Regions from separate parts of the Bordetella pertussis 18323 genome, predicted to be linked through region 2. Evidence: predicted binding sites of a transcription regulator. Region 2 holds the regulator's gene; each other region holds the start of a gene.
The links. The regulator FliA, encoded in region 2, starts transcription of late flagellar genes. The targets are predictions, from matches to a motif close to CTAAAGTTTNNNNNNNNNNNGCCGNTA.
Positions count from the first base shown of each region.

Region 1: BN118_RS05520 (flagellar protein FlaG) is a predicted target of FliA. The motif match lies at 6,235-6,261, and genes of this name have one in related genera.
Region 3: flgM (flagellar biosynthesis anti-sigma factor FlgM) is a predicted target of FliA. The motif match lies at 4,928-4,954, and genes of this name have one in related genera.

Region 1 covers NC_018518.1:1,163,688-1,171,493, reverse strand. Annotated here, with positions in the region: gene BN118_RS05555 ([protein-PII] uridylyltransferase) at 1-502, shown strand, start outside; gene BN118_RS05550 (MarC family protein) at 541-1,254, shown strand; gene BN118_RS05545 (disulfide bond formation protein B) at 1,305-1,781, shown strand; gene purF (amidophosphoribosyltransferase) at 1,825-3,345, opposite strand; gene BN118_RS05535 (CvpA family protein) at 3,387-3,875, opposite strand; gene BN118_RS05530 (SPOR domain-containing protein) at 3,872-4,702, opposite strand; gene folC (bifunctional tetrahydrofolate synthase/dihydrofolate synthase) at 4,763-6,070, opposite strand; gene BN118_RS05520 (flagellar protein FlaG) at 6,333-6,710, shown strand; gene fliD (flagellar filament capping protein FliD) at 6,851-7,806, shown strand, end outside.
Region 2 covers NC_018518.1:1,565,614-1,573,419, forward strand. Annotated here, with positions in the region: partial or broken gene BN118_RS21355 (maltotransferase domain-containing protein) at 1-724, opposite strand, end outside; gene BN118_RS07410 (IS481-like element IS481 family transposase) at 817-1,767, shown strand; gene BN118_RS07415 (RNA polymerase sigma factor FliA) at 2,066-2,803, opposite strand; gene flhD (flagellar transcriptional regulator FlhD) at 3,239-3,562, shown strand; gene flhC (flagellar transcriptional regulator FlhC) at 3,597-4,157, shown strand; gene motA (flagellar motor stator protein MotA) at 4,278-5,153, shown strand; gene motB (flagellar motor protein MotB) at 5,166-6,113, shown strand; partial or broken gene BN118_RS07440 (response regulator) at 6,128-6,508, shown strand; gene cheA (chemotaxis protein CheA) at 6,535-7,806, shown strand, end outside.
Region 3 covers NC_018518.1:2,430,741-2,438,546, reverse strand. Annotated here, with positions in the region: partial or broken gene flhA (flagellar biosynthesis protein FlhA) at 1-1,693, shown strand, start outside; partial or broken gene flhF (flagellar biosynthesis protein FlhF) at 1,690-3,933, shown strand; gene BN118_RS11530 (flagella synthesis protein FlgN) at 4,078-4,560, opposite strand; gene flgM (flagellar biosynthesis anti-sigma factor FlgM) at 4,578-4,868, opposite strand; gene flgA (flagellar basal body P-ring formation chaperone FlgA) at 4,995-5,705, opposite strand; gene flgB (flagellar basal body rod protein FlgB) at 5,889-6,296, shown strand; gene flgC (flagellar basal body rod protein FlgC) at 6,309-6,728, shown strand; gene BN118_RS11505 (flagellar hook assembly protein FlgD) at 6,776-7,480, shown strand; gene BN118_RS11500 (flagellar hook-basal body complex protein) at 7,546-7,806, shown strand, end outside.

The DNA.
Region 1 (7,806 bases), 400 kb from region 2:
GCTCAGCGTGCAGGATGCGCGCGTGCACACCACCCGCCACGGCTGGGCGCTGGACAGCTTCATCGTGCTGGCGCCCGAGGGCTTCGCCGACCTGCGCGCCCAGGCCACCCTGGTGGAGCACGAGCTGGCCGAACGCCTGCGCGATCCGCACGCCGCCCGGCACGCACATGCGCCACGGCGCCTGCCGCACAGCCACGCCCGGCGCTCGCGGGTGTTTCCGGTCATGCCGCAGGCCGAGCTCTCGCCCGACGAACGCAGCCAGTCCTGGCGCCTGTCGGTCACCGCGACCGACCGGCCCGGCCTGCTGTACGCGCTGGCGCGCGTATTCGCCGAACACGGCGTGGACCTGATCATGGCCAAGATCATGACGCTGGGCGAACGCGTCGAGGACGTGTTCATCGTGTCGGGCTCGGCGCTGGAGCGCCCGCGCAGCCAGATGCAGTTCGAACGCGCCATCCTGGACGCGCTGGCCGGCGACGAGCCGCGCCAGCAGGCCGCCTGAACGGCCGCGGCCTTCACCCCGCCACCGCCCCCGCCGCCATGCCATACAACGAGTACCTGCTGGTTTTCGGACGCAGCTTCTTCTTTGCCCTGGCCACGCTGCTGCCGTTTCTCAACCCGCCGGCCATCACGCCGATCTTCTGGACGCTGACCGAGGGCGCGTCCAAGCAGACCCGCGCCCAGCTGTCCAAGCGCGTGGCCATCAACGTGGCGTTGATGATGATCGGCGCCATGATCGCCGGCAACGTGGTGCTCAGTTTCTTCGGGATTTCGCTGGCCATCGTACGCGTGGGCGGCGGCATGCTGGTCATCTACAGCGCCTGGCGGCTGGTCAACTCGCCCGATGCCGATACGTCGCAGCACGCCCAGATGGCCGAATCGTTCACGCCCGAGATGGCGCAGGCGCGCGCCTTCTACCCGCTCACCTTTCCGATCAGCTGCGGCCCCAGCACCATCGCCGCCTGCATCACGGTAGGCGCGTCGCTGCGCGACGAAAACCACATGCTCAGCCTGGCGCGCCTGGCCGGCTCGCTGCCCGGCGTGGCGCTGGTAGCCTTCACCCTGTTCATCTGCCTGCGCTTTGCCGCGCAGATGCTGCACCGGCTGGGCGACAACGGCACCGCCGTGTTCATGCGGCTGTCGGCGTTCATCATGCTGTGCCTGGGCGTGCAGATCTTCTGGAGCGGCGCGAGCGAACTGCTGCTGGACGTCATGCGGCAGATCATGCAACCTATTGCGGCGCCGCCGGCCTAACCCTGGCGCGGCCATCCGCCCGCCCCTTTCCGTTTCCCGTCCCTACCCCCATGACCCGATACCGCGAACGCCTGCTTTTCCTGATCGCCATCCTGTGCTTTGGCGCCGTGGGCCTGGCCCTGCTGTCGCAGCATGTCTTCGATATGCCGCCGTGCGCCTGGTGCGTGCTGCAGCGGCTGATCTACCTGTGCATCGGCGTGGTGGCCCTGGCCGGCGCGCTGGCCGGCGCCATCGCGGCGCGCCTGGCCGCCATGCTGGCGGCGCTGCTGGCCATCTGCGGCATCGTCGCCGCCTGGTACCAGTACAGCGTGGCGGCCAAGATGCTGTCGTGCGACCAGACCTTCGCCGATCGTTTCATGAGCGCCACGGGACTGGACGGCGCCCTGCCCTGGCTGTTCGGCATCTATGCCACCTGCATGGACGCCACGGTGGCGGTGCTGGGCATCGAGTATGCGATATGGAGCCTGGCGCTGTTCGTGATCGTGCTGGCGCTGGCCCTGCCGGCGGCGTTGCGGCGCAACGCCTGACGGCCGCGCGGCCGGCTTGCGCAAGCCGGCCGCGCCGCGCCGGTCAGGCGTCGTTGGCCGCGTAGCCCATGTTGAACTGCAGGCCGCCGGCCTCTTCGTCGCCGGCGCTGCTGTCGCGCGACTGGCCCAGGCGGGCCAGGTATTCGGCGGTGATGTCGCCGGTCACGTACTCGCCGTCGAAACACGATGCCTCGAAGCGGCTCAGGCGCGGATTGATGTCGCGCACCGCCTGCTGCATGTCCTGCAGGTCCTGGTAGATCAGCGCGTCGGCGCCGATGGTGCGGGCGATTTCGTCATCGGTGCGGCCGGTGGCGATCAGTTCCTTCTGGGTCGGCATGTCGATGCCGTACACGTTGGGGAACCGCACCGGAGGCGCCGCGGAGGCGAAATACACCTTGTTGGCGCCGGCCGCGCGCGCCATGTCGACGATCTCGCGGCTGGTGGTGCCGCGCACGATGGAATCGTCGACCAGCAGCACGTTCTTGCCCTTGAATTCCATGCCGATGGCGTTCAGTTTCTGGCGCACCGATTTGCGGCGCACCGCCTGGCCCGGCATGATGAACGTACGGCCCACGTAGCGGTTCTTGATCAGGCCTTCGCGATAGTCCAGCCCCAGCCGGTGCGCCAGCTGCATGGCGGCCGGGCGCGACGAGTCGGGAATCGGCATCACCACGTCGATATCGCCCAGGCGCATGCTGCGCGCGACCTTGTCGGCCAGGTATTCGCCCATGCGCAGGCGCGCGTCGTACACCGAGACGCCGTCGATCAGCGAATCGGGGCGGGCAAAGTACACGTACTCGAAGATACACGGCACCAGTTGCGCATTGTCGGCGCACTGGCGGCTGGTCATGCGGCCGTCGAGGTCGACGAATATCGCCTCGCCGGGCTCGACGTCGCGCACGAAGGCAAAACCGCTGCCTTCCAGCGCCACGGATTCCGAGGCGGCCATCCATTCCACGCCTTCCTCGGTCTCCTGGCGGCCGATGCACAGCGGCCGGATGCCGTGGGGATCGCGAAACGCCAGCATGCCGTAGCCCGAGATCTGCGCCACCACGGCGTAGGCGCCCTTGACGCGCTGGTGCACCGCGGAGACGGCGCGAAAGATCGTGTCATCGTCGAGCGACACGCCGCTGGCGGCCGATTGCAGCTCGTGCGCCAGCACATTGAGCAGCACTTCGGAATCGGAATTGGTATTGATGTGGCGGCGGTCGACGCGGTAGAGCGACTCGCGCAGCTCGCGCCAGTTGGTCAGGTTGCCGTTGTGGGCGAACATGATGCCGAACGGCGCATTGACGTAGAACGGCTGCGCCTCTTCCTCGCTGGCGCTGGAGCCGGCGGTGGGATAGCGCACCTGGCCCACGCCGCTGGTGCCCGGCAGCGCGCGCATGTTGCGGGTACGGAACACATCGCGCACCAGGCCGTGCGCCTTGTACATGTTGAAGTGGTTGCCCTGCAGCGTGGCGATGCCCGCCGCGTCCTGCCCCCGGTGTTGCAGCAGCAGCAAGCTGTCATAGAGCAGCTGGTTGACCGGCCCGCGCCCAATGACCCCGACGATTCCACACATGGTGAGTTCCTAGTAGATAAAGCGTAAAGCGAAAAGCGAATTCAGTAAGGCAGCCACGTCGCCAGCGAGGGCGGCAGCCAGGACTTGACCTGCCGGACGGCCTCGGTGGCCGAGTGCGAGAACATGGCGTCGCGCCACCAGTCTTCCTGCGGCAAGGGCGTGAAACCCGCCAGCGCCACCAGCACCAGCACCAGCACCAGGCCGCGCGCCAGGCCGAACATCGCGCCCAGGCCATGGTCGGCCGGCGTCAGGCCGGTGGTGCGGATCAGGGCGGCGAGCGTCATGTTGACCAGGCCGACGGCCAGCAGCACGATGATGAACACCACGGCATAGGCGATGCCCATGCGCAGCAGCGCGGTTTCGATATACGGTTCAAGCCAGACATAGACCGTGGGCCCCCACCAGATCGCCGCGACGAACGCCAGCAGATAGGCAAGCAGCGACAGAATTTCCTTGAGCAGTCCGCGCACCAGCCCCAGCACGGCCGACACGGCCAGGATCGTCAGGACGACGAAATCGAAGCCGGTCACTGTGCGGCGATGAAACCGTTGTCATAGCCCAGCGTGCGCAGGCGCGCCTGCGCCGCCTGGGCCGCCTCGCGCGAGGGGAACGGCCCCACGCGCAGTCGATACTGTTGCTTGCCGTTGATCGAGGCCTGCTCGACGAATGCATTGGTGACGCCGGCCTGGTGCAGCTTGCCGCGGCGCGCCTGCGCATCGGCCTGCGTGGTATAGGAAGCCACCTGCAGCACGAAATTGCCGTTGGCGGCCGGCTTGGACTGCGCCGGCGGCGGCGAACGCCCCTCCAGCAGCGCCATCGCGCGCGCGCCGTCGTCCGAGCGCGCCGGCGCCGCCGGCTTGGCGGGCTTGGGTTCCGGCTTGGCCTCGGGCTTGGGCGCGGCCGGCGGCGTGGCGGCCTGCTGCGGCGGCGTGGCCGGCGGCTGGGCCGCGGGCGGCGTCTGGGGCTGGGCCGGCGTCTGGCCCGGAGGCGGCGTCTGCGGCGGCGCGGACGCCAGCGCGGGCGGCTGCGGCGCGCCCGCCTCGGGCGTGCCGGCCGGCGCCTGCGGCGCGGGCTGTTCCGGCTGCGGCGCGGCGGCCTGCGGATCGTTGACCGTGGGCTGGAAGGCCGAATTGCGGTCCGGGACGCGGATGGGGATGTCGCTGTCGACCGGCACGGGCTCGGAGTCGAGGATCATGGGCAGGACGATGACCGCGGCGAGCACCAATGCGACGGCGCCTGCCAGGCGGCGCCTGGCCCGGGCCCGCAGCTCGGCGGCCTGCGCCTCGCTGGATACGGATGGACGCGGTCGCGAGGACTGCGTCTCGGAGGCCGAATCTTTGCTAGTGAACAATCCCATGGAGCAGAATTCCTTGCGGGCGGGGCCGGTGCGCGCCGCCCTTGCGCTGGCGCGATCCGCTTAGATTTTGCGGCCCAGCGCCTGCAGGACGGAGGCCACCGTGAGAAATGACCCGAACACGATGATTCTATCACCCTCGCCCGCCTTTTCCCGCGCCGCCGCATAGGCCGCGGCGGGGTCGGCGCAGGCCTGCACGGTAGGCGTTTCGGCGGCGCCTTCCGCCTCGGGCAGCACCTGGCGCACATGACCGGCCAGGGCCTGCCCATCCAGCCCGCGCGGGCCCGGCAGGCCGGCGCAGTACCAGTGGTCGACCCGGCTGCCCAGCCTGGCGATGACGCCATCGACGTTCTTGTCGGCCAGCATGCCGAATACGGCGTGCGTATAGGGATGGAACCCCATGTTGTCGAGGTTCTGGGCCAGGACCGCGGCGGCATGGGGATTGTGCGCCACGTCCAGGATGACGGTCGGCTGCCCGGGCAGGATCTGGAAGCGGCCCGGCAGCGACGCCTGCAGCAGCCCCAGCCGCACCGCCTGCTGCGGCACCGGCAGGCGGTCGCGCACGGCTTCGAGCGCGGCCAGCGCGGCGGCCGCGTTGAGCAGCTGGTTGGCGCCGCGCAATGCGGGATAGGCGAGCGCGTTGCGCCGCTGCGCCCGCCCGCCGTAGGCCCATTGCTGGCGGTCCCCGGAATAGTTGTAGTCGCGGCCGAGCAGCCACAGGTCGGCGCCGATCGCCTGCACGTGGTCCAACAGCGATTGCGGCGGCACCGGATCGGCGCATATGGCGGGGCGCCCCGCGCGGTAGATGTGCGCCTTCTCGAAGCCGATTTTCTCGCGCGTATCGCCCAGCCAGTCGGTATGGTCGAGGTCGATGCTGGTGATGATGGAACAGTCGGCGTCGACGATGTTGACGGCGTCCAGCCGGCCGCCCAGGCCGACCTCCAGCCCCACGGCGTCCAGGCGCGATTGCGCGAACAGGCGCAGGATGGCCAGCGTGGTGAACTCGAAATAGGTCAGCGAGACATCGCCGCGCGCGGCCTCGACCGCCTCGAACTGCTGCACCAGCGCCGCGTCGCTGGCGATTTCGCCGTTGATGCGGGCACGTTCGTTGAAATCGATGAGATGGGGCGAGGTGTACAGGCCCACCCGGTAGCCCGCGGCCAGCAGGATGGATTCGAGCATGGCGCAGGTAGACCCCTTGCCGTTGGTGCCGCCCACCACGAAATTGACCCCGTCCAGGCTCAGATCGAGCCGGCCGGCCACCTGCCGCACCCGGTCCAGCCCCAGGTCTATGGCCTTGGCGTGGATGGATTCCAGATACTGCAGCCAGGCAGGCAGGTCTGCGCTGGCGTCGGGGCGGGAGGTGGACATGGCGATGAAGGCAAATCGAAACAGGGCGCAGTTTAGCAGCGTGGCCCTGGTGTTTTCCCCAAGCGCCCGCGGCGCGCGGGGTCTTTCGGCGGAAAAGGCCGCATCCGTCCCCGGGCTGCGGCCCGCGCGCGGGAAGATCCGGCCCCAAAAAGAGCGCCCCGGGTCTAAAGTTCGGCGCAAGCGTGTCGTTATGGTAGCTGAAGGTTCCCTCGAAAACCCATCGCGTCCCTTTCGACGCCCGTTATCGCTTGTTGGAGTGATCATGGCCGTAAGCCCTATCAACGCCGCGGCGCCCGCGCTGGTTTCCGTCGCGCCCGCCCCTGTCCCCGCACAGCCGGCGGCCGCCGTGGCGCCAGCCGCCGCGGCCGCCAACGGCGGCGGCGCCCAATCCGCCACGCAGGACCAGTACGGCGCGCCCAAGCTGCCGATGGACCGGGCGCTGGAGGAAATCAATGCGCAGTTGAAGGCCTGGTCCACGCAGCTGCAGTTCGAGATCGACCCGGACGTGCATCAGGTGGTGGTCTCGATCGTGGACGCCGAAACGGGGGATGTGCTGCGCACCATTCCGTCCGAGGCGGTGATACGCATCGCCAAGATGATCGTCAAGATGCAGGGCAATGCCGTCGAGACCACGGCCTGAGGCAGCATATCGCGCTGCGCGCGTGCACCAGAATGGGGCAAAAGCGGCGTAAGCAAGGAAATAGCCCGACCTTATGCCTTTACCCGGCCAATAGGCGGCGCCAATTTTTGACAGAATCGCATAGCTAGAAGGAGCACCACATGGCCACCATTTCCTCTCTCGGGTCCTCCGGTCTGGAGCTTGAGGGCATCCTGGAAAAGCTGCAGGCAGCCGAAGAGAAGAAACTGACGCTGATCACCGCGCGCCAGGCGAGCTACGAGACGCGCATTTCGGCCTACAGCAAGATCCAGGCCGCGGTCGAGGCCGTCCAGAAGGCCGCCGCCACGCTCGGCAGCATCGACACGCTCAGCGCCGTGAAGGCCGTGGTCTCCGGCGACGGGCTGTCGGTGAAGACCGCGGCCGGCGCCGTGCCGGGTCAATACACCGTCAACATCGACAAGCTGGCCACCGCGCAGAACCTGCAGTCGGGCCAGCTGGACAGCCGCACGGACAAGCACGGCACGGGCGGCTCGATCGAGATCGTCCAGAAGGACGGCACGACCACGACCGTCACGCTGGGCGAGGACACGTCGCTGAACGGCATCGTCAAGGCCATCAACGGCACCGACGGCCTGGACGTGCGCGCCACCGTCATCAGCGACGGCAATGGCAAGCACTACCTGATGCTGAACAACAAGACCGAAGGCACCGAAGCCGCGGTCACCCGGATCACGGTGAGCGGCAACCAGGAAGTCGCGGACATTCTCGACTTCGACGCGGCCAACGCCGGCGCCTCCAATCTGACGGTGCAGCTGGCCGCCCAGAAGGCCGAACTGACCATCAACGGCATCCCCGTGGTCAGCGACACCAATACGGTCGAGACCGCCATCGACGGGCTGACGCTGACCCTGACCAAGCAGAGCGCGGCGCCGCTGACCGTGACCGTCTCCAGCGACCCGAGCGTGGCCGCCACGGCCGTCAACGATTTCGTCAAGGCCTACAACGGCCTGCAGACCACCATCGCGGACCTGACGGCGTTCGACGTCAAGGCGGAAAAACAGAGCGCCCTGACCGGCGACGGCACCACCCGCAACATCCAGTCGGCCATCGCCGCGGC
Region 2 (7,806 bases):
GGCCGGGCAACAGCGCGCCCGCCGTGGCGCGCACCGGACGCTCGGCGGCAACGCGGTACAGCGCGCAGTGTTCGACCGGGTCGGCCAGGTGCCTAGGCACGCCGGCCGGCAGCAACGCGGCGCCGGCGCTCCAGTCGACCCGCGGCTCATGCGCGGCCTGCGGATCCAGCGCCAGCATGTGGCTCGTGCCGGGCGGGCCCGGGCGGATGATCAGCGTGGCCCAGCCATCGCGCCCGCACAGCAAGACCGGCCGGCCGCGCGGCGCGGCCTGGCGGCGCCAGCGCAGCGCGCGCGCCACGGCGGGCATCATGCGCTGCAGTTCGCTGCCCACCAGCAGCCCGTCGCCCCACAGCGCGGCCACCCAGAGGGCGCGCAGCGCGGCGTGCGCGGCCGCGCTGGCGGGCGCCAGCGGCGCGCCGCCGGCCGAGGCGAGCGGGGCGGCGAGCAGCGGCGCTATCTCGCGCAGGCGCTGCGATTCGGCGTCCAGCCACGTGGCGTCGGGCGACCACCAGGGGATCGAGCCGAATACGCCGTCGAACCCCACGCCGGCCAGGGCGGCCGATTGCGCCGGCGTCAGGCCCGCGGTCCAGGCCAGCAGCCGCAGCGCCGGCCGGCTGGCCCGCAAGGGTTCGAACAGGGCGCGCCAGTCGGAAGGATCGAGACGCTGCGGCGCGGTGCAGCGAAAGCCGGCCACGCCGGCGTCCAGCCATCCGGCTAGTTGTGAAGATTCAATAGGTTGTATGCATGGTTCATCCGAACCGGATTTGAGAAACTGGAAATCGCCACCCCCCCAGTTCACTCAAGGAGCCCGGCCGGATGAACACCCATAAGCATGCCCGATTGACCTTCCTACGTCGACTCGAAATGGTCCAGCAATTGATCGCCCATCAAGTTTGTGTGCCTGAAGCGGCCCGCGCCTATGGGGTCACCGCGCCGACTGTGCGCAAATGGCTGGGCCGCTTCCTGGCTCAGGGCCAGGCGGGCTTGGCCGATGCGTCCTCGCGCCCGACGGTCTCGCCCCGAGCGATTGCGCCGGCCAAGGCGCTGGCTATCGTGGAGCTGCGCCGCAAGCGGCTGACCCAAGCGCGCATCGCCCAGGCGCTGGGCGTGTCAGCCAGCACCGTCAGCCGCGTCCTGGCCCGCGCCGGTCTGTCGCACCTGGCCGACCTGGAGCCGGCCGAGCCGGTGGTGCGCTACGAGCATCAGGCCCCCGGCGATCTGCTGCACATCGACATCAAGAAGCTGGGACGTATCCAGCGCCCTGGCCACCGGGTCACGGGCAACCGACGCGATACCGTTGAGGGGGCCGGCTGGGACTTCGTCTTCGTGGCCATCGATGACCACGCCCGCGTGGCCTTCACCGACATCCACCCCGACGAGCGCTTCCCCAGCGCCGTCCAGTTCCTCAAGGACGCAGTGGCCTACTACCAGCGCCTGGGCGTGACCATCCAGCGCTTGCTCACCGACAATGGCTCGGCCTTTCGCAGCCGCGCCTTCGCCGCGCTGTGCCATGAGCTGGGCATCAAGCACCGCTTTACCCGACCTTACCGCCCACAGACCAATGGCAAGGCCGAACGCTTCATCCAGTCGGCCTTGCGTGAGTGGGCTTACGCTCACACCTACCAGAACTCCCAACACCGAGCCGATGCCATGAAATCCTGGCTACACCACTACAACTGGCATCGACCCCACCAAGGCATCGGGCGCGCTGTACCCATCTCCAGACTCAACCTGGACGAATACAACCTATTGACAGTTCACAACTAGGCCGCCCATCTGTAACATCGGACTTTCGCTTGCACAGCGCCGCGATTTCCTTTGTTGCCTGGATTACGGCAGGTTTGCGACGGACTTAAGCAAAAAAAGTGAAGTTCGGAAATGTGCGGGGGAATCTGGCTGCAAAGGGCATGCTCCTGCGGGGACAGGCGCCCGTGCGGCGGGGGCGGGATGCGGCAGGCGCCCGTGTGGCGCGGATGGGATGGGGCAGGGTGCCTGTCCCCGCAGGGGGACTGGCACCGTTGGCGCAGCGCTCGGCAGGCAGGCGCCGCGCGGCCATGGCATGCGCCTATACCACCTGCGCCAGGTGATGGGCGGTGGGCAGGCGGGCCCAGGCTTGCTCCTTGAGGCGGGCGCGGATGCGGGCGGTGGCCTGGGCGCGCAGTTGGCACACGCGCGCCTCGGTGACGTTGAGCACGGCGCCGATTTCCTTGAGGTTCAGGCCTTGTTCGTAGCACAGCGACAGCAGCAGCTTCTCGCGTTCGGGCAGGCCGTCGATGGCGTCGATGAGGGCGCGGCGCAGGTCGCCGGCGAGCAGGGCGTCGAGCGGATCGGCATGTTCGGCGCTGCTTTCAGCCCACGGGCTGTCGCTGTCGCCGTCGGTATTGAAATCTTCGTAGTGCAGGATCTGCACGCCTTGCGCATCGGCCAGCATGCCCTGGTACTCGGCCAGCGGCACGCCCAGCTCCTCGGCGATCTCGCCTTCGCTGGGAGCGCGCATCAATTCCTGTTCCTTGCGCTGGATGGCGGTTTCGATGCGGCGGCTCTTGCTGCGCACGCTGCGCGGCAGCCAGTCCTGGCTGCGCAGCTCGTCGAGCATGGCGCCGCGGATGCGCGCGGTGGCGTAGGTCTCGAACTGCGCGTCAGGGCTTTCCTGGTAGCGCCGCACGGCGTCGAGCAGGCCGATCATGCCGGCCTGCACCAGGTCGTCCAGCTGCACGCTGGAGGGCAGGCGCGCCAGGAGCTGTAGCGCCAGTTTGCGCACCAGCGGGGCATATTGGACCAGGCTGTCTTCGGGGTTGGGCATTCAGGTTCTGTCTGCGGATGTCTCGCGCGAACAAAGCTGCGAACGGGTGGGGTGTTGCTGGGCGGCGACAGTGGCCTGGCGGTCAGGCCGCTGGGCGCGGACCGGTTCGACCCTGTCGTTTCAAGGGGAGATTGTCGGCAAATAGCCGCTTTTCATTCGGAGAAGAACGCAACTTTTTATACGTTTATTTACGAAATTGCCGACATCGAAATGCAAATAATGTTACTAGTTAGTAACTTTACCGGAGATAATCTGCAAAATATCAATGTTTTGTCATAAAAGTCATAAAAAATGACACAATTCATGGTAAATTGCATTCAAATTGCGATGAAATAATACATTTCGCATTAAGACGAAAGCAGGCTGGCGCGGGGTTCTCGGGGCGCGCCGCCTGGAGTTCAGCCCCCCGGCTTGCCTAAGTCTCAGGAGTCATGTGTGAAAACAGCCGATAGTTCCTTGCTCGCGGATATTCGGGAAGTCAATCTTTCGTATCTGTTGCTGGCCCAGCGCATGCTGCGCGACGACTATGCCGCGTCGATGTTCCGCCTGGGTTTCAGCAATGAAGTGGCCGATATCCTGATGCGGCTATCGCCGGCCCAGCTGGTGAAGCTGGCCAACTCCAGCTCGCTGCTGTGCCGATTTCGCTTCGACGATTACAGCCTCCTGTCGGCCCTGACACAGGACGTGCTGGGCGGCGCCCTGCAACAGGCGCACGCCACCATCCTGCTGGCGCGCCAGCCTGTCGAAGAGCTGGCCTGAGCGCCGGCTGGATAGATAGGAACAAGAGGGCGCAATGGCCACCAAGAGTGTTTCGCAGGAAGCCGACGAGATCCTGCTTGCCAGTTCGATGATCACGCTGGGCGCGCGTCTGCAGGTGCTGCAGGCCGAAACCGGCCTCAGCCACGACCGGCTGGCGCGGCTGTACCGCGAAATTCGCGGCTGTTCGCCCCCCAAGGGCATGCTGCCGTTCTCGGTGGACTGGTTCATGACCTGGCTGCCGAACATCCATTCCTCGCTGTTCTACAACGTGTATACGTTCCTGAACCAGCGCACCTCGAGCCAGGGCATCCGGGCCGTGATCGACGCATACCGCCTGTACCTGGAGCACGCGCCGGCCGATGCCGCCGAGCCGGTGCTCAGCTTCACGCGGGCCTGGATGCTGGTGCGGTTCTTCGACGGCGGCATGCTGCAGCTGTCGGGCTGCCGCCAGTGCGGCGGGCATTTCATCGCCCACGCGCACGATCCGCAGACCGATTTCGTCTGCGCCATCTGCCGGCCGCCGCCCCGGGCCGGCAAGACGCGCGCGGCGGCCCGCGCGCGCGCCGGGCAGCTCGCCGCGCCGGCGCGGCCTTGAGCGCGCCAACTTCCAAATAGGCCAAAAGCACCAGAAAACCCCCCATAACCCGCGTTTTTGCCCGACGGGTCAGGGGGGATCATTGGCGTCGGTTCTAGACTTCGTTGGCAGAGGCCTGATGTGTTGATTGTTATCGGTTATGCAGTGGTCATCCTGGCGGTGGTCGGCAGTTTCATCGGCCTGGGCGGCCATCTGGGCGCGCTCTACCAGCCTTTCGAGCTGACGCTGATCGCCGGCGCGGCCGTGGGCGCCTTCATGGCGGGCAACAGCCGCAAGTCGCTCGGCCTGGTCGCCAAGGCGATCCCGGAGGCGTTTCGCAGCTCGCCCTACAGCAAGGACGTGTACATGGAGCTGATGGCGCTCCTGTACGTGCTGCTGAACAAGGCGCGCCGCGAAGGGCTGATGGCCATCGAATCGCACATCGAGGATCCGCTGTCCAGCCCGATCTTCAATGAGTATCCGCGCATCATGAAGGATGCCAAGCTGATGGAGTTCATCACGGACTACCTGCGCATCATGATCAGCGGCAACATGAGCTCGTTCGAGATCGAAACGCTGATGGACGAGGAGATCGAGACCTACCGGCACGAGCGCGAAGTGCCCACCCATGCGCTGCAGCAGGTGGCCGACGCCTTGCCGGCCTTCGGCATCGTGGCCGCCGTGCTGGGCGTGATCAAGGCGCTGGCGGCGGTGGACCAGCCGCCGGCGATCCTGGGCGACCTGATCTCCAAGGCCATGGTCGGCACCTTCCTGGGCGTGCTGCTGGCCTACGGTTTCGTGGCGCCGATGGCCGCCCGCATCGAACGGCGCACCTCGGAATCGGTCAAGGTGCTCGAATGCATCAAGGTGACCTTGCTGGCCAGCATGAACGGCTATCCGCCCCAACTGGCGGTGGAGTTCGGCCGCAAGGTGCTGTTCTCGGCGGTGCGCCCCTCGTTCGGCGAGCTGGAAGAGCATGTGCGCCAGGCCAAGAGCGCGGCCACCGGCCGCGCCTGACGGAGCCGCCGCATGAGCACGGTCAACAATCACCGTGTGGTGATCCGGCGCCGCAAGGTGCGCCGCGGCGGACACCACGGCGGCAGCTGGAAGATCGCCTACGCCGACTTCATCACGGCCATGATGGCGTTCTTCCTCGTCATGTGGCTGATCAGCATCGTGCCGCGCGAAGAACTCAAGGGCATCGCCGAGTATTTCCGCATGCCCCTGCGGGTGGCCCTGACCGGCGGCCCCAGCAGCTCGGCCGAGACCAGCGCGATCCCCGGCGGCGGGCAGGACCCGCTGCGCAGCCAGGGCGACGTGCGGCGCGCCGAGGGCAACCGGGTCGAGGCCCAGCCCATGGGCGACGCCGAGCGGCGCGACCGCCATCGCCTGGAACGCCTGAAGGTCCGCCTGGAAAACCTGATCGAGGAAAGCCCGGTCCTGAAGAATTTCCGGCCACAGCTGCTGATCGACATGACGACCGAGGGCTTGCGCATCCAGATCGTCGACAACCAGAACCGCCCCATGTTCGCCACCGGCAGCGCCGACGTGCAGCCGTACATGCGCGACATCCTGCGCGAGCTGGGGCCGGTGCTCAACGACCTGCCCAACAAGATCAGCATCGCCGGCCATACCGACGCGTCGCAGTACGCGCGCGGCGAGCGCGCCTACAGCAATTGGGAGCTGTCGGCCGACCGCGCCAACGCGTCGCGCCAGGAGCTGGTGGCCGGCGGCATGCACGAGGGCAAGGTGTTGCGCATCCAGGGCCTGGCCTCGAGCATGAGCCTGGTTAAAGATGACCCGTTTGCTGCCGTTAACAGACGTATCAGTCTGGTGGTGCTCAATGCATCGACCCAGCGGCGCATCGAGAACGAGAACGCCGCGGCGGCCGATGTCAACGCGCGCGACGCGCAGGGCGTCGGCGCGGCGCTGGCCGGCCAGTTGGCGGCCAGCGGCTCGGACGGGGGCGCCAGGTAGCGATAGGGAGAGGCATGACGGCAAGAATTCTGGTGGCGGACGATTCGGCGACGATGCGCATGATCGTGCAGGCCGCGTTGACGGGGGCGGGTTGACAGGTCGTGACCGCCAGCGACGGCAAACAGGCGCTCGAACTGGCCCAGGCGCAGGCTGTCGACCTGGTCGTCAGTGACTGGAACATGCCCGTCATGGGCGGGCTGGGCCTGATCCGGGGCTTGCGTGGGCAGGCCCGCTACCAGGATCTGCCCGTGCTGGTGCTGACCACCGAGGACGATGGCGACAGCAAGGCCGCCGCGCGCGATCTGGGCGTATGCGGCTGGCTCAACAAGCCGCTCGATCCGGATGTGCTGGTCGATCTGGCGGCGGAGCTGCTTGGCGTGGCGCCAGGCGCGTAGCGGTTTCTATAGGAAGCATACGGGTCATGAGTTCAGGTCTGGACCTCAGTCAGTTCTACGAAACATTCTTCGACGAAGCCGACGAGCTGCTCGCGCAGATGGAGCAGTTGCTGCTCGAGCTGGATGTGGGCGCGCCCGACATCGAGCAGCTCAACGCGATTTTCCGCGCCGCGCATTCCATCAAGGGCGGCGCGGCCACTTTCGGCTGCTTCCAGAAGCTGGCCGGAACCACGCATTTGCTTGAAAACCTGCTGGACGCGATCCGGCGCGGCGAGATGGGACTGCGCGCCGACATGGTGGACATTTTCCTGGAAACGAAAGACGTGCTCAAAAGCCAACTGGACGCCTACCGGGCCTCCGAAGAGCCCGAAGATGCCGTGTTCGAGCGCATTTGCGCCGTGTTGCGCCAGCTGGCGCTGGAAGGCGGACAGGCGCCGGCGGCCGCGGCGCCGGCGCCGGTAGCGGCTCCCGAACCCGACCCGGAACCCGAACCCGCGCCCCAGCCCGCCGCGGCATCGACGGCGGCGGGCCTGCCGTTGCGGGTGCGTTTCAGCAAGGTCTCGGACAAGGATGCCCAGTCGCTGCTGGAGGAAATGGGCAACCTGGGCGACGTGCGCGCCAGCGAGCGCGCCGGCCAGACGTTGACGGTGTGGGTCGACACGACCTGCTCGCCGGACGATATCGAAGCGGTGTGCTGCTTCATCATCGACGCGGACCAACTGGAAATCGCCCGCGAGGCCGAGCCGGCCCATGCGCCGGCGCAGGCGGCCGTAGCGGCCGCGCCGGATGCCGCCGCCACGCCGACGCCGGCTCCCGCTCCCGCCGCGGCCCAGGCCGCCGAGCCGGCGCGCGCCGCGCGCCCGAGCATTGCGCCCGCGCACGCCGACAAGGAGTCGACCTCGATCCGCGTCGGCGTCGAAAAGGTCGACCAGGTGATCAACCTGGTCGGCGAACTGGTGATCACGCAGGCGATGCTGGCGCAGACCGCCTCGACGCTCGATCCGGTGCTGCACGATCGCCTGCTCAATGGCATGGAGCAGCTCGAGCGCAATGCGCGCGACCTGCAGGAAGCGGTCATGTCCATCCGCATGATGCCGATGGACTACGTGTTCAGCTGCTTTCCGCGCCTGGTGCGCGATATCGCCGGCAAGATGGGCAAGCAGATCGAACTGCAGACCTATGGGCGGGCCACCGAGCTGGACAAGAGCCTGATCGAGCGCATCATCGACCCCTTGACGCACCTGGTGCGCAACAGCCTGGACCATGGCATCGAAACGCCGGACAAGCGCGTGGCGGCC
Region 3 (7,806 bases), 870 kb from region 2:
CGGGCGGATCGCCGAAGTCGGCGCGCGCTTCACCCTGGATGCCATGCCGGGCAAGCAGATGGCCATCGACGCCGACCTGAACGCCGGGCTGATCGGCGAGGACGAGGCGCGCAAGCGCCGCGCCGAGGTGGCGCAGGAGTCGGATTTCTTCGGTTCGATGGGCGGCGCCAGCAAGTTCGTGCGCGGCGACGCCATCGCCGGCCTGCTGATCATGGTCATCAACGTGATCGGCGGCCTGATCGTGGGCGTGGCCCAGCACGACCTGTCGGTAGGCGAGTCGGCCCGCGTGTACACGCTGCTGACGATCGGCGACGGCCTGGTGGCGCAGATCCCGGCGCTGGTGATCTCCACCGCCGCCGGCGTGGTGGTCTCGCGCGTGGCGACCGACCAGGACGTGGGCCAGCAGATCCTCTCGCAGCTGTTCTCCAATCCCAACGTGATGTTCCTGACGGCCGCCATCGTCGGCATCATGGGCCTGATCCCCAATATGCCGCACCTGGCGTTCCTGACGCTGGCCGCGCTGCTGGCCGGTTGCGGCTGGATGGTCTACAAGCGCAACCTGGCCGCCGCCAGCCAGGCGCAGCAACCCGCCGAGACCGCCGCCGCCCAGGCGCAGGCGGCGGCCTCCGAGGCGACCTGGGAAGACGTGTCGATGGTGGACCAGCTCGGGCTGGAAGTGGGCTACCGCCTGATCCCGCTGGTCGACCATGCCCAGAACGGCGAGCTGCTGCACCGCATCCGCAGCCTGCGCAAGAAATTCGCCCAGGACGTGGGGTTCCTGCCGCCGGTGGTGCACATCCGCGACAACCTGGAACTCAAGCCGAACGACTACCGCATCCTGCTTTCGGGCGTGGAAATCGGTCGCGGCGTGGCCATGCCTGGCCAATAGCTGGCCATCGACCCGGGCGGCGTGGCCATGCAGGTCAAGGGCACGCCCACCACCGACCCGGCCTTCGGCCTGCCGGCGCTGTGGATCGACAGCGGCCAGCGCGACCAGGCCCAGGTGGCCGGCTACACGGTGGTCGACGCAAGCACCGTGGTGGCTACCCACCTGAACCACCTGATGCACCGCCACGGCGACAACCTGCTGGGCCGCCAGGAAGTGCAGGCGCTGATCGAACGCATCGGACGCGAATCGCCCAAGCTGGTCGAGGACCTGGTGCCCAAGACGCTGTCGCTCACCACCTTGCAGAAAGTGCTGCAGGGCCTGCTGGCCGAGGAAGTGCCGATCCGCGACATGCGCACCATCGTCGATACCCTGTCCGAGCACGCGCCGCGCTTGGCGGCCCTGGCCGCCAACGCGGGCGGGCAGCCCGATGTGCACGAACTGGTCGCGCTGACGCGCCGTTCGCTGGGACGCGCCATCACCCAGCAATGGTTCCCGGGCGAAGGCGAGCTGCGCGTGATCGGGCTGGACGTGCGCCTGGAGCGCGTGCTGACGCAGGCCATGGCCACCAGCGGCGGCCTCGAGCCCGGGCTGGCCGAGACGTTGCTGCGCGAGACCGAAGCCGCGCTGGCGCGCCAGGAGGCGCAGGGCAACGCGCCGGTGCTGCTGACCTCGCCGCCGTTGCGCGCGCCGCTGTCGCGCTTTCTCAGGCACCATCTGCCGCAGCTGGGCGTGCTTTCCAATGCCGAGATCCCCGATGAGCGCGTGGTACGCGTGACGGCGCTCATTGGAGGCAATGGCGAATGAAGCTGAGTCGTTTCGTCGCGGCCAGCAGCCGCGAAGTCATGCGCCTGGTGCGCGAGGCGCTGGGCCCGGACGCGCTGATCGTGTCCAACCGCAGCGTGGCCGAGGGCATCGAAGTGGTGGCCACGCTGGACGAGACGCCCGCCGCGGCGCCGGCGGCGCCGTTGCCCGATGCGCCGGCCGCGCCGCCCGCCGATATGCCCGCTGCGGACGCGGCCGCGCCGCTGTCCATGGCGCGCCTGCCCGATGCGCCGATGCCCGCGGCCATGCCGGCCGGCCGCGTCGCGCCGGGGCTGGAGGCGGGCGTGCAGGCCGCCATCGACGCGCTGCGCGGTTCGCTGGAAAGCCGCATGGACGGGCTGCTGTGGAGCACGCGCGAGGGGCCGGGCCGCGAGCCGGTGGGCGCCGGGCTGTTCCGCGCCTTGCTCGAAGCGGGTTTCAGCATGCCGCTGGCGCGCATCCTGCTCGAACGCCTGCCGCAGGCGCTCGACGCCACGCAGGCGCTGGCCTGGGCGCGCAACGAACTGGTGACGCATCTGCCGGTGCTGCGCCGCGAGGACGACCTGCTGGCCGGCGGCGGCGTGTTCGCGCTGGTCGGCCCCACCGGGGTGGGCAAGACCACCACGCTGGCCAAGCTGGCGGCGCGCTGCGTGGCGCGCGAAGGGCGCGAGCAGGTGGCCATGCTGACCACCGACAACTTCCGGATCGGCGCGCTGGAACAATTGCAGATCTATGGACGCCTGATGGGCATTCCGGCCCATTCGGTGCGCGACGCCGATGAGTTGCGCGACGCGCTGGGCAGCTTGGGCAACCGCAGGATCATCCTGATCGACACCACGGGCATCAGCCAGCGCGACCGCCAGGTGGCGGGGCAGGCGGCCATGCTGTGCAACGCCGGCAAGCCGGTGCGCCGCCTGCTGGTGCTCAACGCGGCCAGCCAGGGCGACACGCTGGACGAAGTGGCGCACGCCTATCGCAACGGCGTGGGCGAGGATGTGGTCGGCTGCATCATCACCAAGCTGGACGAGGCCTCGCGGCTGGCGCCGGCGCTGGATACGGCGATCCGCCACCGGCTGCCCATCCACTATGTCTCCTACGGGCAGAAAGTGCCCGAGCACATGGCCCTGGCGCGCGCCGACGAACTGATCGACCGCACCCTTGCCACGCTGCAGCGGGTCAAGCCGCTGTATGCGCCCAGCGAGGCCGACCTGGCCGCCTTGTGCAGCGCCTCCCGCGAGCAGGCGCGCGACGAGCCGGCGCAGCGCCGCCAGATGCTGGCCGCCACGCTGCTGGGCCAGGGCGGCGACGCCGCGCGCGACCTCGACGGCGCGCTGGACTGGCTGCGCGACGATCCGGCCTGCGCGCAGGCGCGCAGCGACTGGCGCGCGGCCATGGCCGGCCCGGCCACGGCCCGGGCGCTGGGCGACGCGGGGCTGGCCCTGGCGCGCCAGGCCTATCCGGCCGCCAGCAGCCGTTATCTGCTGGCCATGCACGGCAAGGCGGCGCTGCGCGCCGCCGGCCTGCCGCAAGCCACCTTGCTGTCGGCCTTGCTGATGAGCGACCGCGGCGCGGCGCTGACCGCGCCCGCCCAGCAATTGATGCTGCAGCATGGCCTGCTGGCGGCGTACGCGCCGGGCGAACCGGCCGGCGCCAATCCGATGCAGGCCCTGCTGGCGCGCACCGACTACCTGTCGGGCGCGCTGGCCCAATTGCCGCACGTGCATGTGTTCGACGCCGGCTCGGCCCCGCCGTGGCAGGCGCTGGCCGGGCAGGACGCCGGGTGGCTGGCGCGCTGCGCCGGCGCCACGCGGGTGCAGCAGGACCTGTGTCCCACTTTGCTCAGGGCCGTGGCCCGCGGGCTGGGATACCTGCCGGTGGGCAATGTGACGGTCCCGGGCAAGGGCGGCGCGCCCCTGGCGCTGTGGGCCGGCAGCGCGGACGTCTCGCTGGCGGCGCGTGGCCAGGCGCCGCTTGCGGTGCGCATGGTCAGCGCGCGTCTGCTCGATCCGTCCAGCGGGCGCCAGGTGGCGCAGTGGTTCGGCCTGACCAACCTGGCCGCCATGCAGGCCGATGCGGGCACGCTGGCGCGCTGGCTGGTGCAGTACGAACAGGCGCGCGGCGCATTCCGCTACATGGCGCATGCCTGGGCGGCGCTGCCGCCGGATGCGGGCGATGCCGCGGCGCTGGCCGCGCGCGCTGGCGGCGGGACAGCTGGGCGCGGCGTGCTGGCAGCTGGAACACCAGGCGCAGGCCGCCGCGATGCGCCAGGCCTTGCCCGGCCTGCTGGGGCCGGGCGCGCGCAAGACGCCCGCGCGGCTGGCGCCCGCGGCCTTGATGAAGTTGTTTGCCTTGCTGGAGATGGCCGGCTGAAGGCCGGCCGGGCCGGATCAGGTGGCGACGATGGCGCGGCCCGATGCCGCGCTGGAGTAGCCGCGCTTGCCGCGGCCCTGGGCGTCGTAGGTGGCGGCCGCGCCGGTGCCGGCGGCCTGGCGCAGGGCGTCGAGCGACTCCTGCGTATGGCGCAGGTTCACCGCGATCAGGGTGCCGTTGCGCTGGTTGTGCTCGCGCGCCTGGGCGGCGTTGGCCTGCAGGGCCTGCCACAGCGGACCCAGTTCAGGGTGGGCGGCGGCGGCCGCGTCGGTGCCGGCCGGACCGCTGGCCAGGCCGGCGCCGCTCAGCAGGGCGTCGCGCTCGGCACCCAGCTGCGCCAGGTCGTCGGCCAGGGTTTCCTTGCGCTGCACCGCGGCCTGCAGCGACTCGTGCGCGCGGCGGTCCATCAGGGCCTCGGTTTCCGCCTCCAGGGCGTGGAGAAACTCCACCACCAGGGCGTTTTCGCGTTCGAGGCAGGACTTCAGGGCGGCAGAATTCATGGCGGGCGGCAGCCGGTTTACTTGAGCAAATCCCGGGCGCTGGCGATCAGGCTGTCGGCGATGCGGGTGGGGTCGATCCGCAACTGGCCGGACGCGATGGCCGCCCGGATGGCCGCCACGCGCTCGACGTCGATGTCGCTGCCGCCTTCCTGAGCCAGCAATTGGCGCGAAGCCGGGCTGAGCGCCACTTGCGCGCTGCCCGAACCGGCCTGGGCGCCGCTGCCATAGGCTTGGGCCACGGCGTGCTCGGCGCGTGCGCCGACCGCGTTGGGGCCCACCGGATGGCTGGTCGAGGATTGGATCTTCAAAATATTCTCCGCTGCGCGGGACCGGCCCGATGGGGGCGATCCGCCTGGTTATGCCTGTGTAACGACACCATGGGCGCAAACTTTAGGGCACGGGGATGGTAGGGACCCGGTCATGTGTAACAGATTTTACAGCTGGATTTCAACCAGTCCGGCCGCCTGCACGATGCCGCTGACCACCTGGCCGGAGGCGGTGCGTACCTGGACCGTCGCGCCGGGCGGGGCGTTGTCCAGCGCCTGGCCTTCGCTGCTGACCACGAAGCCGTTGCCGCGCGCGGTGATGCGCACGCTCTGGCCGCGCGATACCGATTCGGCGCTGCGCAGCCCGGCGCCCTTGATGGGCTGGCCCGCGGCGATGCGGTGAGCGGGACGCATGCCCAGGATGGCGGCCGCGTCGGTGATGACGCCCGGGGGCAGGGCCACCAGGTCGCCGTCGCGGGTGGTCAGGTCGGCCGCCTCGATGGTCTTGCCCGGCGCGATCTGGCGCGCCGCCACGTAGTACTGGCCCGGCACGCTGACGGTGGCCTGGGCATAGACCGTCCAGGTGCGCGGCGCGACGCAGCGCAGGCCGACCGTCATGCGGGCGCGTACCCGCATCCCCGAGGGCATGAAGGGCGTCAGGGCCTCGCAGGCGTCCAGCCGGTCGGAGCGTAGCGGGTCCAGAGTGATGGATGGCTCGCCGGGCAGGGCGGCCAATTGCTGGCGCAGATAGCTTTCGGCCGCCGCAGCCAGCTCGGCGGGATCCTGGGCGGGGGGCTCGGCTGCGGCGCGCGGCATGGCGCCCGCCAGGATGGCCAGCGCCGCCAGGCGCGCAATGGAACGGGAACGGGGCGATTTCATGATAGGCAAATTGTAGAAGGGCGCCGTGCCGCGCAATAGCCGAATTGGCTCGGAAATGGCGGGTTGTTTGGCTTTTTGTGGCGGCCGCCCGCAACCTAAGATGCCGTCATGCCAAAAAGCGAGCCAGGCCGTCGGGCCGGTTTTCTTGGGCCAATCAGTTCGCACACTATCGGGACGCGCCAGATGCTAGACCGGCTAAACGAGGATTTCCGCTTTTTCCAGCAATCGATCGCGCTGCGCGCGCAACGGCAGGAAGTGCTGTCCTCCAATATCGCCAACGCCGATACGCCCAACTACAAGGCGCGCGACTTCGATTTCAAGGCCGCCATGCAGGGCGCGCTGGAGCAGCGCATGCGCCTGCCCGACACGAACCTCGCGCTGATCTCGGCGCGCCACATTCCCGGCCAGGCGACCACGCCGTCGCCGGCCGAACTGATGTACCGCCTGCCTTACCAGCCCAGCCTGGACGGCAATACCGTCGACATGGACAGCGAGCGCGTGCGCTTCGCCGACAACACGCTGCATTACCAGAGCAGCCTGCAGGTGTTGTCCGGCCGCATCCGCTCGCTGATGTCGGCGATCCAGGAATAACGGAGTCCAGCCATGTCCCTGTTGAGCATTTTCGAGATCGCCGGTTCGGCGCTGAGCGCGCAGTCTCAGCGCATGAACGTGTCGGCCAGCAACATGGCCAACGCCGACAGCGTGGCCGGCCCCGACGGCCAGCCGTACCGGGCGCGCCAGGTGGTGTTCCAGGTCAATCCGCCGGCCGGCCAGGCCTTCGGCCAGGAGATCGGCGGCGTGCGCGTGGTCGGCGTGGTCGAAGACCAGTCGCCCTTCAAGAAGATCTACGACCCCAAGCATCCGATGGCCGACGCGCAGGGCTACGTGAACATGCCCAACGTCGATCCGGTGGCCGAGACGGTCAACATGATCGCCGCCTCGCGCTCGTACCAGGCCAACGTCGAAGTGCTCAACACCGCCAAGCAGCTGATGCTCAAGACGCTGACGATCGGCCAGTCCTGATCGGCGCGCGGACATCGCCTGCGGCACGCATACCGGAGCATTCATCCATGACCACAGTCAACGAAACCACTTCCCAGGCCGGCCTGGCCCTGGCGCAGGCCGGCTCCAACAGCGCCGCCCAGGGCATCCAGGATCAATTCCTGACGCTGCTGGTGACGCAGCTGCGCAACCAGGACCCGCTCAACCCGATGGAGAACGCCGAACTGACTTCTCAGCTGGCGCAGATCTCCACGGTGGAAGGCATCAACAACCTCAAGAACACCATGCTCGCCATCAGCGGGCAGATCGACGTGTCGCAGTCGATGGACGCGGTGTCGATGATAGGCAAGGGCGTGCTGATGCCGGGCGACAAGGTGTCGCTGGGCACCGACCCCAACGACCCCGCCCAGCGCGGCGCCACGCCGTTCGGCATCGATCTGCAGGGCGACGCGACCAAGGTGACGGTCAAGGTGCTGGATCCCTCGGGCGCCGTGGTGCGCACCATGGAGCTGGGCGACCTCAAGACCGGCGTGCACACGCTGCAATGGGACGGCAACAACGACGGCGGCCAGCCGCTGGCCGACGGCAAGTATTCGATCACGGTGAGCGCCAGCGACGCCGACGCGAATCCGGTCAAGACCGAGGCGCTGACCTACGGCCAGGTCAAGAGCGTGGCGTATTCCACCAACGGCCTGCGCCTGGATCTGGGCCTGGCCGGCCAGATCAGCATGCTGGATGTGCGCAAGGTCATCGGGGCTTCCGGGTCGGCATGACCCCAAACCGGGCCGGCCGCGCGCTGGCGACTCACCTCAACTTCTGAGAGCTACGGGACAAAGACATGGGATTCGGACAAGGATTGAGCGGCCTGAACGCCGCCTCGCAGAACCTGGATGTAATCGGCAATAACATCGCCAACTCGGGCACGGTCGGCTTCAAGTCGGGCGCGGCCTCGTTCGCCGACGTGTACGCCAGCTCGCGCGTCGGCCTGGGCGTGAAAGTCAGCGCCATCAACCAGCGCTTCACGGTGGGCAATATTTCGACCACCGGCGGCGAATACGACATGGCGATCGACGGCGGCAAGGGCTTTTTCCGCCTGACC